Regions from separate parts of the Xanthomonas sp. 60 genome, predicted to be linked through region 3. Evidence: predicted binding sites of a transcription regulator. Region 3 holds the regulator's gene; each other region holds the start of a gene.
The links. Region 3 encodes FliA, which starts transcription of late flagellar genes. Its sites were predicted from a motif close to TAAAGTTTNNCNNNCNNNGGCCGATAA; they were not measured.

Region 1 (3,277 bases), 230 kb from region 3:
GCGTGTTCGCACTGGCGGCGATGGCCATGGGGTATTTCGCCTACCGCCACAACCTGCCACTGGCCCTGCGCTCGGCGCTGTATCCGTTGATCGGCAACCGGATCAACGGGCCGATCGGCTACACGGTGGATGCGCTGGGCATCGTCGCGACGGTGTTCGGGCTTGGCGCGGACATGGGCTTTGGCGTGCTCCATCTCAACGCGGGCCTGTCCCATCTGTTCGATATACCGCACACCCATTGGGTCCAGATAGCACTGATCGCCGCCATGATGGGTGCCGCGATCGTGGTGGCAGTCTCCGGCGTGGAGAAAGGCGTGCGCTGGATGTCCAACATCAACATGCTGCTGGCCATCTCGCTGGTGCTGTTCATGCTGTTCGCCGGTCCCACGCAGTACCTGCTGGGCACGCTGATGCAGAATGCCGGTGATTACCTGGGCAACGTGGTCGGCAAGAGCTTCGATGTGTACGCCTACGGCGGCCGGCCGGGATGGATGGGCAGCTGGACGGTGTTCTACTGGGCGTGGTGGATCGGCTGGTCGCCGTTCGTCGGGCTGTTCATCGCGCGCATCTCGCGCGGCCGCACCATCCGCCAGTTCGTGTTCGGCGTGCTGTTCATCCCACTCGGCTTCACGCTGGCGTGGCTCTCCATCTTCGGCAACAGTGCGCTGGACCAGGTGCTGCATCATGGGCAGCAGCAACTGGCGCAGCTGGCGATCGATGATCCGCCGATGGTGCTCTATGCGCTGCTCGATACCTACCCCTGGAGCCGCGTGGTGATCGCGGTGACGGTGGCGGTGAGCTTCGTGTTCTTCGTGACGTCTGCCGATTCCGGCGCGGTGGTGCTGTCCACGCTGTCCTCGCACGGCGGCGCGCCTGAGGATGATGGCCCGCGCTGGCTGCGCGTGTTCTGGGGTTCGGTGACGGCGGTGGTGACCGGTGGCCTGCTGCTGGCCGGCAGCATGGATGCGCTCAAATCGGCGGTGGTGCTGGCCTCGCTGCCGTTCTCGGCAGTGCTTCTGCTGATGATGTGGGGACTCATGCGGGCCTTCGCCGACGAGGGCCATCGCAAGCGCGCGCTGCAGTACCGCGCCTCGCCGCTGGTCGGTGCGAGCCGACACCACCAGGGGTGGCGCCAGCGCCTGGGCCAGGCGGTGAAGTTCCCGGTCCGCGACCAGGTCTACCGCTTCATGGACACCGACGTGAAGCCGGCCCTGGAGGCCGTCGCCGAGCAGCTGCGCGAGCAGGGGTGGGACGTGACCACGCGCCTGGAGCCGGGTGACATGGAGCTGGCGGTGGACCATGGCGATCAGCAGGATTTCCTCTACCGCGTGATCCTCACCGGATACCGGGTGCCGTCGTTCGCCTCCCACCAGGCGCGCAACAGCCGCTACTACCGGGCCGAGGTGCATCTGTACGAGGGCAGCCAGGACTACGACCTGGTGGACTACAGCCGTGAGCAGATCATCAACGACATCATCAGCCAGTACGAGCGCCACGTGCAGTTCCTGCACCTGAGCCGCTGACGCGGCCGCGGTGGCCGGGCGCGCGCCGGTCACCCTGGCCGGGCAGGCTGCGGGCCGGAGTCATCAAGCTTGGGCCACTGCGGCCGATAGAGGGGGAAGGCCGTTCGGAAGGACCCGGCGCCGCTGCCCTGGCTCCCCTCCCGAGAAACGCCCATGCGTGCTCCATCCCGCTCTTCCCGCGCCCCGAGCGTCGCCCGCCGGCTGATGCTCGGCACTGGCCTGCTGGCCCTGGCCTGTTTCGGCCTCACCGCGATGATCAGTTACTGGCAGAGCAGCGCCGCGCTGCTGGCCAGCGCGCAGGCGCGGCTGCAGGACCTGGCCGGACAGGAGGCCCAGCGCATTGCCGGGGAGATCAGCGTCGCGGCCGATACCGGTGCCGCGCTGGCCACTACCTTCCGCGTACAGCGCACGCTGGCCGGACTGGACCGCGAAGCCGCCAACCAGGTGGTACGCGCGCAGTTGGAGGCGCACCCGCAGTGGCTGGGCCTGGGCACGCTGTGGGAGCCCGATGCGTTTGACGGGAAGGACGCCGAGTTCGTGGACAGCGACGGGCATGACCCGACCGGCCGCTTCATGACCTGGTGGGCGTGGCAGGACGGCACCCTGGTGCGCGAGCCGCTGCGCGATTACGAAAAGCCCGGCGACGGCGACTGGAACCTCAAGCCGCGGCAAACCCGCGCGCAGGTGGTGGTTGAACCGTATTACTACCCGGTGGCCGGCAAGGACACGCTGATGACCACGGTGGCCACCCCGATCCTGGACGGCGAGCGTTTCCTTGGCGTGGTGACCGTGGATTTCACCTTGGCGGCACTGCAGTCGCGGATCGCGGCGATGCGTCCGATGGAGGTGGGGCACGCCACGCTGCTTTCGCCTGCGGGTGCGGTGATGGCCAGCCGCGACGCTGCCGAAGTGGGCAAGGTGCGTGACGATGCGGGCACCCGGACGATGCTCGCCGCAGTCGCCAGGGGCGAGCTGGTCAGCACCGAGGTCACCATCGATGGCAGGAAGGAACTGCAGGTGTTCGCACCGCTGAAGATCGGTGCGGCGCCGCAGGTGTTCGCGCTCGGCATCGCGGTGCCCAAATCGCACGTGATGGCGCAGGCGCGCACGTTGCTGTGGGTGATCACCGCCGTGGGGCTGGGCTCCGCGCTGCTGCTCAGCGGCGCCTTGTTCCTCCTGCTGCGCCGGCAGGTCCTCAATCCACTGGCCGAAGCCGAGCGCGTCTCCTCGGACGTGGCCGCCGGCCGCCTGGACAGTGCCATTCCGCAGCGCGGCGATGACGAGCTCGGGCGCCTGCTGAGCGCCATGGCAGCGATGCAGCGCCAGCTGCGCGCGGTGATCGACGCGCAGGCCGACATGGCCCGGCGGCATGACGAGGGCCAGATGAGCTACCGCCTGGATGCGGCGGCATTCCCCGGCGAGTACGGGCGCATGGTCGCCGGCACCAATGCGCTGGTGGCCGGCCACGTGGATGTGCAGCGCCGGCTGGTGGAGGTGATGGCGCGCTACGCGCAGGGCGACATGAGCCTCGAGATGGATGATCTGCCCGGTGAGAAAGCCGCCATCACCGATGCGATGCGGGCCACCCGGGCGAATCTGCAGGCGATCAACCACGCCATCCTGCAGCTGGCCAGCGCGGCGGCGGCGGGCGACTTCTCGCAGCGGGGCGACGCAGCGCGTTTCGCGCATGACTTCCGCGGCATGGTGGATGGCCTGAACGTGCTGATGGAAACCACCGATGGCAACCTGGCCGA
Region 2 (3,277 bases), on a different contig from region 3:
CGCCACGGCGGGATCCACCGGCGCGATATCCACGGCACGGCCGTGGCTGCCGAACAACCACCAGCCCACGGCGAGTCCCGTAACCAGTCCCACCGCCACCACGGGCATCATGCGCATGCGTTCACTCCTGCATCCGCACCGGGGTGGACGGGCCGACCGCGTCGACCACGCGTGCGGCATCCCAGTTGGTCATGCGTACGCACCCATGCGATTCGGTCTTGCCCACGTGGCCGGGCTCGGGCGTACCGTGCAGGCCGTAATGCGCCTTGGAGAGGTCGATCCAGACCGCGCCGACGGGATTGTTCGGGCCCGGCGGCAGCGTTGCCTTGCTGTCACCCTTCTTTGCATCCCAGAACAGTTTCGGGTTGTAGTGGAAGGTGGGGTTGCGCGCCACGCCCAGGACCTTCCATTCGCCGATGGGCAGGGGGTCGTGCTGGCTCCCTGACGAGACCGGTACCTGCGCAATGACCTTTCCACCTTCATCAAGCAGCTGCAGCGTGGAGTCGGATTTGTCCACAACGATCCTGGCGGCCTTGGGCAATGCGGTGGTGCTGATGTTCGGCACCTGGATCGAGGTGCCGGCTGTGGACAGATCGACGCCGGGATTCAGGGCCTTGAGCAGCGCCGGAGAGGCGTGGAACTTCTCGCCGAGTTTCTCTTCCACGGACGTGAAGCCGAGTGCCTCCTGTGCGGCCTGCGCGGCGGGTGTGGCCGGGATCGGCCGGAACGGGCCGGCCACATCCTCCGCGGTCAGGACGTGCGTTGCCAGCGGCGCCGCGTCGTCTTTCAGCAAGGCCTGCCAGGTGGTCTCGTCGAGCTCGCAGGTCACCTTGATTGAATGCGCGGCCTGGAAGCCCGAGACCGCGCGGCGCTGGTTGGAACCGGCCTCGCCATCGATCTGGCCAGGCGAGAAGTTGGCCCGGTCGAGCAGCACCTGTGCATGCAGGAGCGAGCGGGCGGCGGTATCGACCGTGTCCGCATCAGAGGCCGCAGAGGCAACGGGTGCAGGCGTCGACGTCTGCGCCAGTGCAGGCCATGAAGCGGCCAGGGCCAGACCCAGCAGGCAGCGGGGCAGGGTGAGCGATGAGTGCATGGAGAGCTCCGGAAAGGCCGAAGCTCACCATGGCGCACAGGGCGTGAACGGAAAGAGCAGGCGCCACGCGCGCGGTAAGCACTGACGCAGACCCGTACGCCTCGCCTCGCCTGGCCGGCAACCCGGTCCAGCAAGCTGAACGGTTCGACGGCGCAATCCCGTGCAGATGTAAAGACGGCGTCAACGCCGCCGATACAGCAGGCCTTCCCTAGGTAGTGCCCGCCATGAATCTGTTGAGGAACGTCCGCGTCGTCTGGCGCCTGAGTCTGGGCTTCGGCCTGCTGCTGCTGCTCGTGGCGGCTGTGGTGGCGATCGGAGGCGTGGCCACTGCAGTGCAGAAGCGGGCGATGGAACAGGTCGTCAACGTGCACGTGGCCAAGGTCCGCCTGTTGTCGGACCTGTTGGATGCCAACAACCAGATGCTGGTGGTCCGCCGCGAAATGCTGATCCGCCAGGGCGAAGGTCGAGAGACGGACGAGCAGCGCATCGCCGAGCTGGTCACACGGTACGAGGCCGGCTGGGCGGCGTACCAGGCGCTCCCGGCTGATGCGGCGAGCAGGGCGCTCGGCGAAGCCATCGCCGCGCGCCGTGCGCTGGCCCGACCGCTGAACAGACAGACCGCCGCGCTGATGGAAGCGGGGGATTACCCTGCCGCCGTGACGCTCACCCTGGGCGAAGTGCTGCAGGCCGCGACCGGCTGGAACAAGGCCCTGTCCGACGCGGTGGCCCACGAACAGACAGCAAGCCAGCAGGCCGCTGCGGCGGCCATCGCGCTCGGCGAGCGGAGCCTGTGGCAGCTGCTCGCTCTAGGCACGGTGGCGCTGGTGATCGGCGTGGCGGCCTCGCTGCTGATCGCCCGCAGCCTGACCGGGCCCTTGGCACGTGCGGTGCTGCTGGCCGAACGCATGGCCAAGGGCCAGCTTGACCAGGACTTCCGCCTGGGTGGAAAGGACGAGCTGACCCAGCTCGGGCACGCGATGGCCAGCGTGCGCGAGAACGTGCAGGCGGTGATCGGCGCACAGCTGGACATGGCCGCCCGCCACGAGGCCGGGGCGATCAGCTACCGCATGCCCGCCGAGGCCTTCCCCGGCGATTTCGGCCGCATGGCCGTGGCCACCAATACGCTGGTGGGTTCGCACGTGGACGTTCAGTTCCACATGGTGGATGTCATGCAGGACTATGCCATCGGTGATCTGCGCCGCGACCTGCAGCACTATCCGGGCGAGAAGGAAGTCCTCACCCGCACGATGGCGACGGTCAAGGGCAATCTGTCGGCGATCAACGCGCAGATCGACGCCCTGGCCGGTGCCGCGCGCGCCGGTGATTTCTCCCGACGCGGTGACGAGGCGGCTTTCCAGCATGCGTTCAAGGCAATGGTCGCCAACCTCAACGGCATGATGGCCAGCGCGGAGGCAAGCATTGCCGACGTCTCCAACGTGCTTCGCGCGATCGCCGATGGCGACCTGAGCGCCCGCATGAGCGGACAGTACGAAGGCGTGTTCGCCCGCATGCGCGATGATGCCAACCGCACCGCCGCCCAGCTGACCGGCATCGTCAGCGGCATCCAGCAGGCCGCCGGCAGCATCGACAACGCGGCGCAGGAACTGGCTGCTGGCAATGCGGACCTTTCGCGCCGCACCGAGCAGCAGGCCGCCAATCTGGAAGAGGCCGCCGCTTCGATGGAAGAGCTCACCTCGACAGTGCGCCACAACGCGGACCTGGCTGGCCAGGCTGACCGCGAAGCACATGCCGCAGGCGACGCGGTGCGGGCGACCGAGCAGGCGATGGGCCAGATGGCGTCAGTGATGAAGGAGATCGATCACTCCTCTTCGCGGATCGCCGAAATCACCTCGGTCATCGACGGGATCGCGTTCCAGACCAACATCCTGGCGCTGAACGCGGCCGTGGAAGCGGCTCGTGCGGGCGAGAACGGTCGCGGGTTCGCCGTGGTGGCCACCGAGGTGCGGTCGCTGGCACAGCGTGCCGGCGTAGCGGCCAGGGAGATCAAGACCCTGATCGATGAGGCCAGCGGCAAGGTGCAGACCGGGTTGGCGGTGACGGTGGAGTCGGAGGCGGCGATCGCACGGTTGGCGCAGGCCAGCTCGCGCACCAACCAGCTGATGAGTGATATCGCGGCGGCGACCAAGGAGCAGGCTGCCGGCATCGAACAGGTCAATCAGGTAG
Region 3 (3,277 bases):
ACAGCCCCAGGTCGGATAGCAGATCGTCGGCGTCGTTCTGGGACACCGCGTGGCGGTCGATGCCGCGCACGGCCGGGCCGGCCAGCGCCGGTTCGTTGGCGCCGTGCTTTTCCGGCGGCAGCCCAAGGGCGCCGAAGCCTTCATGGACGCGGCGCACGATGCCCACCACGCGGCGGATGATCTGGCCGGTCAGGTCCTGGTAGCTCTGCGTCAGCGCGATCTCGGTGAGGTTGTGGCGGATGCGCTCGAGCTGCCCTTCCTGGTCGGCGTTGAGGCCGTCCGCGCGCAGCTGCTCGGTCAGGCGCCGGCATTCCTCGGCCAGGTCCAGGGTGCGGTGCGTGGCCTGTTCGGTCATCGCCACCACGTGGTCCAGGCGGGCGCAGGCATCGTCCAGCTCGCCGGCCTCGCTGGGCAGCGTGGGCAGCTCGCCGAGCGCCTGGCCCAGCTCGCGTGCCAGCCGCGAAAGGCCGGCCATCATCGGCTGGGTGCGTGCGGCGGCCAGTCCGTCGATATGCTGGCGCCAGCCGGCTTCGTCACCGCTTTCCAGCGCGGCCAGGGCATCCTGCAGGCGCTGCACCAGCAGCGATTTCTCCGCGATCGTCTCCATCAGGCGCTGGCCGCCAGGCGTTCGAAGATCTTGCCCAGCTTTTCTTCCAGCGTCTGCGCGGTGAAGGGCTTGATGATGTAGCCGTTGACCCCGTTCTGCGCCGCTTCAATGATCTGCTCGCGCTTGGCTTCAGCGGTCACCATCAGCACCGGCAGCGTCTTGAGCCGGTCATCGGAGCGGATCGCCTTGAGCAGCTCGATGCCGGTCATCACCGGCATGTTCCAGTCGGTGACCACGAAATCGAAGGGCTGGCTCTGCAGCAGCGTCAGCGCGGCATGCCCATCTTCGGCTTCGGCCGTATTGGTGAAGCCCAGGTCGCCGAGCAGGTTCTTGACGATACGACGCATGGTCGAAAAATCGTCGACGATCAGGATGCGCATGTTCTTGTTCAAAGCGGGTTTCCTCGTGAGTGCTTTATTCTTCCAGGCCGGCGTCGGCAGCCTGGAAGACCTTCAATCGGCCACGCAGGCGCAGGACCGCCTGGCCGTGGATCTGGCAGACGCGGGACTCGCTGACACCCAGCACCGCGCCAATCTCTTTCAGGTTCAGTTCCTGCTCGTAGTAGAGCGAGAGCACCAGCTGTTCGCGCTCGGGCAGCAGGCCGATGGCCTTGCCCAGCTCGCGCCCGAACTCGCCCCGTTCCAGCACCTGCTGCGGCGTCGGACCGCCCTGTGCGGGGGTGTCCAGCTCGCCCTGGTCTTCGATGCGCGATTCCAGGCTCAGCACCTGGCCGCGCGCGGCATCTTCCATCAGCCGCAGGTAGTCCGGCAATGGCATGTCCATCGCGGCCGCCACTTCGGTGGCACTGGCGGCACGGCCACCGGCCTGCTCCAGGCGGCGGATGGTGGCGGCGGCATCGCGCGCACGGCGGTGTACCGAACGCGGCACCCAGTCGCCGCGTCGGATCTCGTCGATCATCGAACCACGGATGCGGATCGAGGCGTAGGTTTCGAACGAGGCGCCCTGTTCGGCGTCGTAGCTGCGCGAGGCCTCGATCAGCCCCATCATGCCGGCCTGCACCAGATCGTCCACTTCCACGCTGGCGGGCAACCGCGCGGCAAGGTGATGGGCGATGCGGCGGACCAGGTCCGCGTGCTGGGCGATGCACTCGTTGGCGGAGTTGCGCTGCACTTCGCGGTAGTGGGCGGCGGCTTTCATGCGATCACCCCGCGCTGGCGCAGGATGCGTTCCATGAAGAACTCCACGCCGCCGCGCGGTACCGTCGGAGCCTGCCAGCGCGCGGTGCGCCGGGCGATCTCGTTGATCGCCAGGGCCGAGGGGCTGGATGGATAGGCTTTCACCACCGGCTGCTGGCGCTGCACGGACAGGCGCAGCCAGTCATCCTGCGGCACGCAGCCCAGGTAGTTGAGCGAGACATCGGCGAGGAACTTCTCGCAGACCCGCACCAGCTTTTCATACAGCACGCGGCCTTCGTTCGGGTCCCGGACCATGTTGGCCACCACCTGGATGCGGTCCACGCCGCGCTCGCGCGAGAGCACCTTGATCAGCGCGTAGGCATCGGTGATGGAGGCCGGCTCGTCGCAGACCACCACCACCGTGTCCTGCGCGGCCTGGCAGAAGGTGAGCACGCCATCGCTGATGCCGGCGGCGGTGTCCACGACCATCACGTCCAGCTCGCGCTCGAGTTCGGAAAACACGTTGACCAGGCCCACGTGCTCGGCCGGGGCCAGTTCGGCCATGTGCCGGCGGCCGGAGGCGGCGGGCACCACGAGCACGCCGTTGGGGCCTTCGATGATGACGTCCTCCAGCGTGCAGCGCCCGGCGACCAGGTCGGCCAGGGTCAGCTTGGGGTGCAGGCCGAGGATCACGTCGATGTTGGCCAGGCCGAGGTCGGCGTCCAGCAGCAGCGTGCGTTTGCCCATGCCGGCCAGTGCCACGGCCATGTTGGCCGAAACATTGGTCTTGCCCACGCCGCCCTTGCCGCCGGTGACGGCGATGGTGCGCACGGGCCCGAGCGGCTGGCTGCGGGTAGCCGACAACGGGAAGGTGGTGGTCAGCTTGGCGTACTCACGCGACTGCATGGTTCAACTCCGGGTTGCAGGGCATATCGGCCGCGCGGCGCAGATCTTCAAGGCGAAGTACGAGATTGGCGGCACTGGCGCGGTGCAGGTCTTCCGGCACATCCTGGCCGTCGGTGACCCACGTGATGGGCAGGCGGTGGTCGGCGGCCACCGAAAGGGCGCTGCCGAAGCGGCCGGTTTCGTCCAGCTTGCTGAGCACCACGCCCTGCAGGTTGGCGGCACTGAAGCGGCGCACCACTTCGTCCATGTCGTTGAAGCTGGTGTTGGCCGGCAGCACCAGCAGGCTGCTGACCTGGCGCGCGGCACGCAGCCACTGCAGCTGCGCGACCAGGGTGCGGTCGCGCGGGCCCAGGCCGGCGGTGTCGATCAGCACCAGCTTGTAGTCCTTCAGGCGCTCCAGCAGGCGGTCCAGGTCGCTGCCACTGTTGGCCTCGTGCACCGCGATGCCGAGCTGGCGGCCGAAGCCGTACAGCTGCTCGCGCGCACCGATGCGGGCGGTATCGGTGGTGACCAGGGCCACATCGCGCGGGGCATGCGTTTCGGCGAAACGCGAAGCGAGCTTGGCGATGGTGGTGGTCTTGCCGGCGCCGGTGGGGCCCACCAGCGCGATCACCCCGCCAGCCTCCAG

Region 1: the regulator FliA is predicted to act here: its motif matches at 1,587-1,613, upstream of FHY09_RS12495 (methyl-accepting chemotaxis protein).
Region 2: the regulator FliA is predicted to act here: its motif matches at 1,263-1,289, upstream of FHY09_RS03385 (methyl-accepting chemotaxis protein).

The regions. Positions count from the first base shown of each region.
Region 1 is NZ_JAASQW010000005.1:270,721-273,997, reverse strand. It holds gene betT (choline BCCT transporter BetT) at 1-1,523, shown strand, start outside; gene FHY09_RS12495 (methyl-accepting chemotaxis protein) at 1,677-3,277, shown strand, end outside.
Region 2 is NZ_JAASQW010000001.1:737,441-740,717, forward strand. It holds gene FHY09_RS03375 (M23 family metallopeptidase) at 1-117, opposite strand, end outside; gene FHY09_RS03380 (L,D-transpeptidase family protein) at 122-1,093, opposite strand; gene FHY09_RS03385 (methyl-accepting chemotaxis protein) at 1,318-3,277, shown strand, end outside.
Region 3 is NZ_JAASQW010000005.1:37,759-41,035, forward strand. It holds gene FHY09_RS11450 (protein phosphatase CheZ) at 1-607, opposite strand, end outside; gene cheY (chemotaxis response regulator CheY) at 607-999, opposite strand; gene FHY09_RS11460 (RNA polymerase sigma factor FliA) at 1,022-1,765, opposite strand; gene FHY09_RS11465 (MinD/ParA family protein) at 1,762-2,649, opposite strand; gene FHY09_RS11470 (AAA family ATPase) at 2,636-3,277, opposite strand, start outside.